DNA from 2 places in the Caulobacter sp. SSI4214 genome. Region 1 is predicted to be linked to the other one. Evidence: riboswitches for the same ligand, from Rfam matches in the RefSeq annotation. Region 1 holds a riboswitch; the other holds the start of a gene.
The links. Region 1 has a riboswitch for glycine ahead of FCU40_RS01895 (TonB-dependent receptor). Riboswitches for the same ligand answer to the same signal wherever they lie in the genome.
Positions count from the first base shown of each region.

Region 1 (4,838 bases):
CCAGGAAGTCGGCGTGGCGCGCCTGCAGATAGGGCGCCGTGGCCTCGACCAAGTCCCGGGGAATGGCGGGCGCGCCGTCGACGACGATGGCGGCGGGCGGCGCGACGGTCTGCGCCGCCAAGGGGGTCGCGACGGCGCCGGCCAACAGGGCCAACGCCAGGGCATGACGGGAAATCATCTGGGAATGCCTCGGGAAAGGGGGAGGCGCCGCCGGCCAGGACAGCGAGGGGAAGCAGGCCGGCGGCGCGATGTCGGGCGGGATTAGAAACGCATCCGCGCGCCGACGGTCACATAGCGGCCGATCACGTCGTAGTAGGGCGAGTACAGCGAGCTCACCGGCGGGTCCTTGTCGAACAGGTTGGTCGCGTTGGCGTAGAGCTCGATCTGGTGTCCCGCCAGGGGCGGCAGCTTGGCCTGAACGCCCAGGTCGACATAGGTGTAGGCCTTGATATGGCCATTCACGAGATCGACGGTGTTGTTGTAGTTGCCCGGCGAGATGTAGCGCGCCCGCAGATTGGCGCTGAACACCTTGCCCGACCAGTCCAGGCTGCCGGTCATCCGGCTCTTGGGCGTGCCCAGGCCGAACGAATAGCCCTGCGACTTCACGTACTCGATCTTGCTGACCCCGTCATTGGTCGTCAGGCTGTTGACCCAGGTCATCAGCCAGCGGGCGCGGATGCGACCCGGCGCGTTCGCGATCAGACGGTCGAGATCGGTCGCGTAGGAGATCTCGGCGTCGACGCCATCGGTCTTGTAGTTGGCTAGGTTCACATAGGTCGACACGATGCGCGTGATCGTGCCGCTGGCGTCGCGGGTCACCCGAGAGCACATGTCGGCGTTGCCGTTCGCGCAGCGGGTGACGATGTCCTGCGCGGCGACCGTGGTGATCACGTTATCGATGTTGATATTGAAGTAATCGACCGAGACATTGAGGCCCGGCAGGGCCGGCGGCGAATAGACGAAGCCGGTCGTGAAGGTCTTGGCCGTCTCGGGCGTCAGGTTCGGATTGCCGCCGCCGTTGGTCAGCACATAGACACTGGAGTTGGTCTTCGGATCGACGATCGTGTTGTAGCCGGTCGTGCTGGTCGTGAAGAGCTCGGTCAGGTTAGCCGAGCGGATGTCGCGCGACTCGGTGATCCGGCCGCGGAAGCCGGGGAAGAACTCGTTGGTGGCGCCCAGCTTCCACGACCAGATCGAGCCGGTGGTGTTGTAGTCGGAGACGCGGGCGGCGGCGTTGACTTCCAGCTTGTTGAAGACCGGGACGTCGCGGATGACCGGGACCAGCACCTCGGCGAAGGCTTCCTTGACATTGTAGCTGCCGGTCATGGCCGAGAAGCTGAAGGTGGTGAAGGCCTTGGCCGCGTCGAGCGCGCCGACCGTGCGGTTGATCGACTCCTTGCGGGCCTCGGCGCCGACGGCGATCGAGACCGGACCGGCGGGCAGGCTGAAGGGCTCGCCGCGCAGGCTGAAGCCGCCGACGTCCAGCTTGCTGGTCTCGCGCTGGCTGGGCGTGCCGGTCACATAGGCCAGCGCCGCCTTGGAAGGCGCGCCCTGGCCGAACAGGTTGATCGGCACGCAGTTGGTCGAGGCGTTGGTCAGGGCGACGCGGCAAATCGGCTGACCGGTCGTCGGGCTGATCACCGAGTCGACCGCGTTGGCGTAGTTCTGGGTCAGGAAGAACCCGGGCGTGTCGATATTGTTCTCGTTCTCGCCATGGCTGTAGTAGGCGCTCCAGCGCCAGCTGTCGCCGAACGAGCCGTCGAAGGCGATCGTGCCCTGGGTCGAGACACGCTCGAAGTCGATGGTCGGATAGGCCTCGGTATTGAAGCGGCCCATCGTGAAGCTTGTCTGGCCGGCCGCCGCCATCGCCGACTTCACCGCCGCCGGCAGGAAGGCGTTGTCCGACTTGATCGTCAGGTTGCCGCGATTGTGGTCGCCAAACCAGATGTAGTCGTTCCACATCCGCGAGCGACGCAGCTCGGCGGTCATCTTGACCTTGTCGGTCAGGTCATAGGTCAGGCTGGCCATGGCCGCGTAGTGCTTCTGCGGCGTGACCAGCGGCGAGAGGTCATCGTTCGAGGGCCCTTCGCCGCCGACCGTGTTGGTCCCGACCACCGTGCCGTAGTTGAAGTCGCGCAAGGTGCCGTCAGGATTGAAGGTCTTGCCCTTCAGAACGCCAGAAAGAATCAGGCCGCCGGGCGCGGCGTTGGCGAAGCCGACATTCGGCGCCAGGATGAAGCGGCCAGCGCCATTCGAGACCGTGGCCCAGCGACCGACATTGGGGCGGCTGTCTTTCGGGATCACGCCGTCGTTGTCGATATATTCGCCGCCGATCACGAAGTGGCCGCGGCCGTCGGCGAAGCTCTTGCCCGCCGCCGCCTCCAGACGGATCTGCTTGGCGTCATTGTACGAGGACTCGCCGCGCTCGACGCCCATCTTCAGGCCGGTGAAAGCGCGGTCGATGCTGATATTGACCACGCCGGCCACGGCGCCGGAGCCCCAGGCCGCCGAGGCGCCGCCGGTCACCACGTCGACGCCCTTGGTCAGGACGCTGGGGATCAGGTTCAGGTCGTTGTCGCCGGCGAAGCGGCGGCCGTCCAGCAGCACCAGGGTGCGGCTGATGCCCAGGCCGCGCAGGTCGACGGGCGCGTTACCGGCGCCGGTGTTGGTGCCGGTGGTCTGAGCCGAGGTCGTGGCGCGAAACTGCGGCAGGTCGTTCAGGGCCGCGGCGATGTTGGGCCGCGCGCCGACGCTCAGATCCTGGGCGGTGACGCGCACGGTCGGGGTCGGCGCCTGGAAGTCGGCGCGGTCGATGCGCGAGGCCGTGACGACGATTTCGCCGACGCTGTTGTCCTCGGGCTTGGCGACCTCCTGGGCCAGAGCGGCGCCTTGGAGAGCCAGGATGGCGGGAACCAGGCTGCAGCCCAGCAGCAGGCCCCGGCGGGTTTGGCGTGAAAGAGTCAAAGCAAGATCCCCTCTGTTTCAACGATCGACAGCCGCCTCCCCGCGCGACCGTCTATTCGGTCGCGTTCGGTCGCGTCGCGCGGGCCTCATCCCGCGTTTCCGCCAGGCGATTCCTCTGCCCCCGCTGTCCCTTGGCCTGAGAGATTCAGGCGCGGTCGCGCCCTTGCTCCTTCGGCGAGGCCGCCCGCTATCGGGGCGATCCTGCTTTCCAGCGTCCTCTTGCTCCGCGGTCCCTGTTGCCTGAGCGTTTCCGGGGCGGTTGCGCCTTCGGCGTCGGGTCGAACCCGATCTCTTCCGCGAGAGCCGAGCCAATACGAACGTTTCGACATCCGGCGTCAAAGTGCGGAAATGAGGCATGAAATACCGGGAAGCGCGACACGCGGAGAAAAGGCCACCCCGTGATCAACCAACGATGGCCGCGCCCGTTCTTCCGCTTTCGCCAGAGGCGTCGCGATGACAGGTCGGTGACAGCTTCGCGGCGTTCCACGCCGGCCGCCGAAATGCCGCCAAGTTTCTGATATTCGCCAATATTGCCTAAAATTTAATCGAAATTGCCCGCATATTATGCAATCCTATTGCTTGAGAGCCGCCCTCCAGGTGTCGAGCAGCTCGGCCCGACGGCCCTGGTCGAAATTGGCCAGCAAGGCGGGGCCGATCCGGATCGGCCTTGCCCCTAGGCCAAGGGCGGTCGCGCCGCCGACGGACCGGATGGGCGGAAGTCCACTTTGGGCCAGCCGCCGCTGCCCCTCGTCGGACATCAGATAGTCCAGGAACAGCCGCGCGGCCTTCGGATGCGGCGCCGAGCGGGTGATGAAAGCCACCCGCGAGATCAGAAGCTGATAGTCGTTGGGCACGACATAGCCGAGATCGGGATTGCGTCTGCGCGCCCACCATTCGGCAAAGGTTTGGGTCAGGCCGAAGACCATCACATGCTGATCCGTCAGACTGTTCAGCATCGCGGAGCCCACCACGAACAGACCAGGCTCCGACCCCGCCAGCGCATCGTACATCGCCTGGGCGTCCGGATAGACCTGCAGGTCGCCGGACATGTACATGAAGCCCAGCCCGCTCCTTTCCGGATCGTACATCGCGATCTTGCCGCGCCAGCGATCGGGGTCGGCGCGCAGGGCCGCCAGCAACGCCGCGTGGCTGCGCGGGACCTCCGCCTCGTTCAACAGCTTCTTGTTATAGGCAAAGACGATGGGCTCGGCGGTGACGCCGAAGCCCTGGTCGCGCCATACCGCCCAGGTCGGCAGGCCCTTGGCCTCCGGGCTGCGATAGGTCTGGGCGTAGCCGTCGTTGATCAGCTTGACCTGGATGTCCATCGTCGAACTCCAGGCGACGTCGGCGACCGGCTTGCCCGCCTGGGTTTCGGCGATCAGTCGCTCGCGGATCTTGACGGACGTCAGCGTCACCAGGCGCACCTTGATCTTCGGAAAGCGCCGCTGGAACCCGTCGGTGACGTCCTCGTGGCCGTCGCTGTTCATATAGATGACCAGTTCGCCCTCCCGCTGGGCGGCGTTCACGTCCCAGGCGCTGGTCGCCTGTCCGGCGGGCTTGGGCGCGCAGCCCACCAGCGTCGCCGCCAGGACCAGCGCGGCCATGACCCGACGCGTTCCGCGTCCCTTGACCTTATCTGGCAATCGGCGTCGGATGGCCCGTCCCCTTTCGTCTTCGGTCCCTACATCCCCGATGAAGATACTGGTTGTCGAGGATGATCCGCCCCTGCGTCGCTCGCTGATCGCGACGCTGGAGAGCGAGGGCAACGTGGCCGTCTGCGCCGAGACCGGGGCAGCCGCCCTGGCCATGGCCTCGGCGCATGGCGCCGGCTTCGACGCCATCGTGCTGGATATCGGCCTGCCCGACATCGACGG
Region 1 covers NZ_SZWJ01000003.1:98,695-103,532, reverse strand. Annotated here, with positions in the region: gene FCU40_RS01900 (prolyl oligopeptidase family serine peptidase) at 1-178, opposite strand, end outside; gene FCU40_RS01895 (TonB-dependent receptor) at 262-2,964, opposite strand; glycine riboswitch at 3,087-3,178, opposite strand; glycine riboswitch at 3,182-3,271, opposite strand; gene FCU40_RS01890 (extracellular solute-binding protein) at 3,537-4,568, opposite strand; gene FCU40_RS01885 (response regulator transcription factor) at 4,657-4,838, shown strand, end outside.

Region 2 (4,838 bases), on a different contig from region 1:
GTGCTGCTGGGCTCGCAGCGCATCCGCCAGGACCGGCTGATCTTCGAGGGGTTGGAAGGCGCCGACAAGACTGGCAAGGGCGGGTCTAACGACCCGATCCAGATTTCCCTGGCGCGCCTGCGCCAGCTGGCCACGCACGAGATCGGCCACTCGATCGGCCTACAGCACAATTTCGCCGCCAGCACCTATGGCGGCCGCGCCTCGGTGATGGACTATCCGGCGCCGAAGATCGCGATCAAGGACGGCCAGCTGGACTTCTCCGACGCCTATGCGCGCGGCGTGGGCGTCTGGGACCGGTTCGTGATCGACTGGCTGTACGCGCCCGCCCCGGCGGGGAGCGACGAGAAGGCGTGGCTGAAGGCCAAGGCCGACAAGAGCCAGGCCGACGGCCTGCGCTATGTTTCGGACGAGGACGCCCGCGCGGCCGACACGCCGCATCCGCTGGGCGCGGTGTGGGACAACGGCTCCGATCCAGTGGCCGAGCTGGACCACGTGATGGCGGTGCGCAAGATCGCCCTCGACCGCTTCGGCCTGGGCAATCTGCCCAAGGGCGCGTCGGTGGCCGACCTGAGGCGGGTCATCGCGCCGATCTACATCTTCCAGCGCTATCAGGTCGACGCGACGGCCAAGCTGGTCGGCGGGGTCGACTTCACCTACGGCGCCGAGGGCGACGGCCACGAGGCCTCCAGGATCGTGCCGGCCGATCGCCAGGCCGCCGCCATCGACGCCCTGCTGCGGACCCTCGCGCCGGCGGCGCTGGATCTTTCCGACAAGACCCTGGACCTGCTGAGCTCGGGCCAGTCGCAATCGACCGACCACGCCTACGAGATCGAGACCCTGGGCCAGGGACCGGTCTTCGATCTGCCCGCCGCCGCCGAGGTGGCCGCCGATCTGGTCTGGAGCGACCTGTTCGCCGCGGCGCGCCTGAACCGCCTTGTCGAGGCCAAACGCCGCGATCCGGCCCAACCAGGCGTCGACGGCCTGCTGGATAAGGCCCTGGCCTTCGTCGCCTTCGACGGCAAGGCGACGGGCCGGCAGGCCGAGCTGACGCGGCGCGTCCGCCAGCGTCTGGTGACCAGCTTGGCCCAGACCCTGGCCGACCGGGACCTTTCGCCGACCGCCGCCGCCTTGATCCGCGCGCGGCTCTCCGAGTGGGGCAAGGGGCTGAAGACCCTGACGCCAGGCGACGCGGCCGATCGCGCCCAGGCCTTGGTGCTGGCTGGCGTGGTCTCGGACCCGAGCGGCGGGCGCCTCGCGGCCCTCGTCGCCGACGGCAAGGGCAAGGTCGCCGTCCCGCCTGGTCCGCCGATCGGGGAAGACGACTGGTTCGGCGACCTGGCGCTTTAGGCCCGCTCCAGGTCCTTCAGCACGCCCAGCAGGTCCTCGACGCCGCCGCGCTCGAGATATTGCTGGGCTGCCAGCACGAGGCGCAGCTGTTTGGCCAGCAGGGCCAGTTGGCGATGCTGATTCTCGGTGGCGCGAAGGGCGGTCTCGGCCTCCAACGCCTCGGCTTCGGCCAGCAGCTTGCGAACCTCGGCCAGGGTCTTCTCGTTCTGGACGCCGGCCTTGCGGAGATACTCCTTGAGGCTGGCCAGGCCTTCGGCGGCCAGCGCCTTGGCCTCGTCGCGGACGGTGGTCTGGGCGACGGGATCGGCGATGGCGTCCAACACACGACCCAGGGCGTCGTTGAGCTTTCCCGCCAGAGTGACGCGGGCCTGTGCCTCCAGCGGGGGCAGTCGGCGAGCGTCGATCAGCCCTGGAAGGTTGCTGCCATCGGGCGCTTTGCGCCGCGTCTCGACGAAGACGTTGATGATGAAGCGCGTGGCGACGATCGCCTGCTCGGATTTCACCACGGTCGCGGCCATGACCACGCCGTGCTCGGTGAAGACGTAGGGGCGGTGGCGCCGGCCGCCTCGGCCCGCGTTTGAGGTCGCAAAATGCGACCTCAAAGATTCAAACTCAGCGGCGGTCATTTGGAAGGCGAAGTTCTCGAACTTCTCGGGGTTGCGCTTGACCTGTTCGTTCAGCCGCTTGCTCTCGACGGCGAACAGTCGCGCGAGATCGGAATCCAGGATGACGTGCTGGCCGCGCAGTTCGAACACGTCGAGGCGTTGCGGAGTTTCCGCCGGCAAGGTCCCCTCCATGTGGGTCGCTCGTCGATATCCCATTTTAGGATATCAACTTTGACATGTTCTACAATTGTTCGCAATCGCCGGGCGCGACGCCACCTCCGTCGTTGACTCTCGTCCCCGCCTCGCCCTAAGAGCCCAGGACCCCAGCGGGAGACATCGGGATTCGCTCCCGAGGCCGAAGGCGCAACCGCCCCGGAAACGCTCAGGCAAAAGGACCGCGCGGGTTTAGGAACGCTGGAAAGTAGCCGTCCGACAAGGCGGCTCGCCGAAGGAGCAAGGCTGACCCCAAGCAGCAGAGGGGGAAGGCCGGAATCTCTCAGGTCAAAGGGACAGCGGGGGCGACTTGCCGGCGGACGCCGGTCCCGTCGCCGACCCCGCTTGGAGCCCGTTCCTTGTCCGAAGATCTGAAGAAGACCCCGCTGTACGACGCCCACGTGGCGGCGGGCGCGCGCATGGTGCCGTTCGCGGGCTATTCCATGCCGGTGCAGTACAAGGACGGGGTGCTGAAGGAGCACCTCTGGACCCGCGAGCACGCCGGCCTGTTCGACGTCTCGCACATGGGCCAGGCGCGCCTGCGCGGCGAAAACCCGGCCAAGAGCTTCGAGAAGGTCGTCTCGGCCGACTATCAGGGCCTCAAGCCCGGCAAGCAGCGCTATGGCGTGCTGCTGAACGCGCGGGGCGGGATCATCGACGACCTGATGACCGCGCGTCCGGACGACGACGGCCTGTTCGTGGTGGTCAACGGCGCCTGCAAGGACAACGACTACGCCATCATCGCCCGCGAGCTTGCCGGCGAGGCCACGGTGACCCGCCTGGAGGACCGCGCGCTGCTGGCGCTGCAGGGCCCGGAGGCCGCCGCCGTTCTGGCCGCCCACGTCCCGGAAGCCGCCGAAATGGTGTTCATGGACGCCAGAGCCCTGACCGCCTTCGGCGTCGACGCCATCGTCTCGCGTTCGGGCTACACCGGGGAGGACGGCTACGAGATCTCGGTCCCGGCCGACGCCGCCGAGCGGGTGTGGAACACCCTGCTGGCCGACGAGCGTGTCAAACCGATCGGCCTGGGCGCTCGCGACAGCCTGCGCCTGGAAGCCGGCCTGCCGCTGTACGGCCACGACCTGGACGAGACCGTCTCGCCGATCGAGGCCGGCCTGAACTTCGCCGTCGGCAAGTCGCGCCGCGAGGCCGGCGACTACCTCGGCGCGGATCGCATCGCCAAGGAACTGGCCGGCGAGCTCACCCGCGTCCGCGTGAACCTGAAGGTTCTGGAGGGGGCTCCGGCCCGCGAAGGCGCCGAGATTGCTGACGAGGCCGGCGCCGTGATCGGCAAGGTGACCAGCGGCGGCTTCGCCCCCAGCCTGGGCTATCCCATCGCCATCGGTTTCGTCCCGCCGGCCCACGCCGCGATCGGAACCCCGTTGAAGGTCATCGTTCGCGGGAAAGCCGCCGCCGCCGAGGTGGTCGCCAGCCCGTTCGTTCCCAACCGCTACGTCCGCAAACTCTAAATCAAGGGACTCACCAGGATGCGTTTCACCAAGGATCACGAGTGGGTCGTCGTCGAGGGCGACGTGGCCACCGTCGGCATCACCGCCTACGCCGCCGAGCAACTGGGCGACGTGGTGTTCGTGGAAGTCCCCGAGGCCGGCAAGACCGTCAAGCAAGGCGACCAGCTGGCCGTCGTCGAAAGCGTCAAGGCCGCCTCGGACGTCTACGCCCCGGTGTCGGGTGACGTCGTCGAGGGCAACGCCGAGCTGTCGGACGCCCCGGAAACCGTCAACGCCCTGCCGGAAAGCGGCGGCTGGTTCGCCAAGATCAAGCTCGCCAACCCGGCCGAGGTCGACGCCCTGATGGACCGCGACGCCTACGAAGCCTACCTGGGCACTCTGTAACAAGAACCCTTCCCCCTTGATGGGGGAAGGGCAGGGTTGGGGGTGACCCCGCCGCCCTAGCCACCCCATCCCCACCCTTCCCCATCTAGGGGAAGGGAGCAGGACAAAAACATGCGCTACCTCCCCCTGACCCCCGAAGATCGCGCCGAGATGCTCGGCGTGATCGGCGTCAAGTCGATCGACGACCTGTTCGTCGACGTGCCGGCCTCGGCCCGCCGCGACGCGCCCGTCGACCTGCCGCGCTTCGCCGGCGAGCTCGACGTCGAGCGCGAGATGACGGCCCTGGCCCGTCGCAACCGCTCGGCGGGGGAGGGGCCGTTCTTCTGCGGGGCCGGCGCCTATCGCCACCACGTGCCGGCCACGGTCGACCACATCATCCAGCGGTCGGAGTTCCTGACCAGCTACACGCCCTACCAGCCGGAAATCGCCCAGGGCACCTTGCAGGTCCTGTTCGAGTTCCAGACCCAGGTCGCGGCCCTGACCGGCATGGAGGTCGCCAACGCCTCGCTCTATGACGGCTCGACCGGCGCGGCCGAGGCCGTGATGATGGCCCACCGCGTCACCCGCCGGAGCAAGGCGGTGATGTCGGGCGGAGTCCATCCGCACTATGTCGGCGCGATCGAGACCCTGGCCCATGCCGCTGGCGTCGAGACAGCCCGGATGCCAGCGGCCATCGACGCCGAGGACGCGGTGATCGCCGCGATCGACGCCGACACCGCCTGCGTCGTCGTCCAGACCCCGAACGTGTTCGGCACGGTCACCGACGTCAGCAAGATCGCCGAGGCGGCCCACGCCGCCGGCGCCCTGCTGATCGTCGTCA
Region 2 covers NZ_SZWJ01000067.1:9,652-14,489, reverse strand. Annotated here, with positions in the region: gene FCU40_RS16845 (zinc-dependent metalloprotease) at 1-1,347, shown strand, start outside; gene FCU40_RS16840 (ORF6N domain-containing protein) at 1,344-2,144, opposite strand; glycine riboswitch at 2,270-2,360, shown strand; gene gcvT (glycine cleavage system aminomethyltransferase GcvT) at 2,525-3,634, shown strand; gene gcvH (glycine cleavage system protein GcvH) at 3,653-4,018, shown strand; gene gcvPA (aminomethyl-transferring glycine dehydrogenase subunit GcvPA) at 4,130-4,838, shown strand, end outside.
Region 2: it holds a riboswitch for glycine, as region 1 does, so the genes downstream of both, gcvT (glycine cleavage system aminomethyltransferase GcvT) here and FCU40_RS01895 (TonB-dependent receptor) in region 1, are expected to answer to the same signal.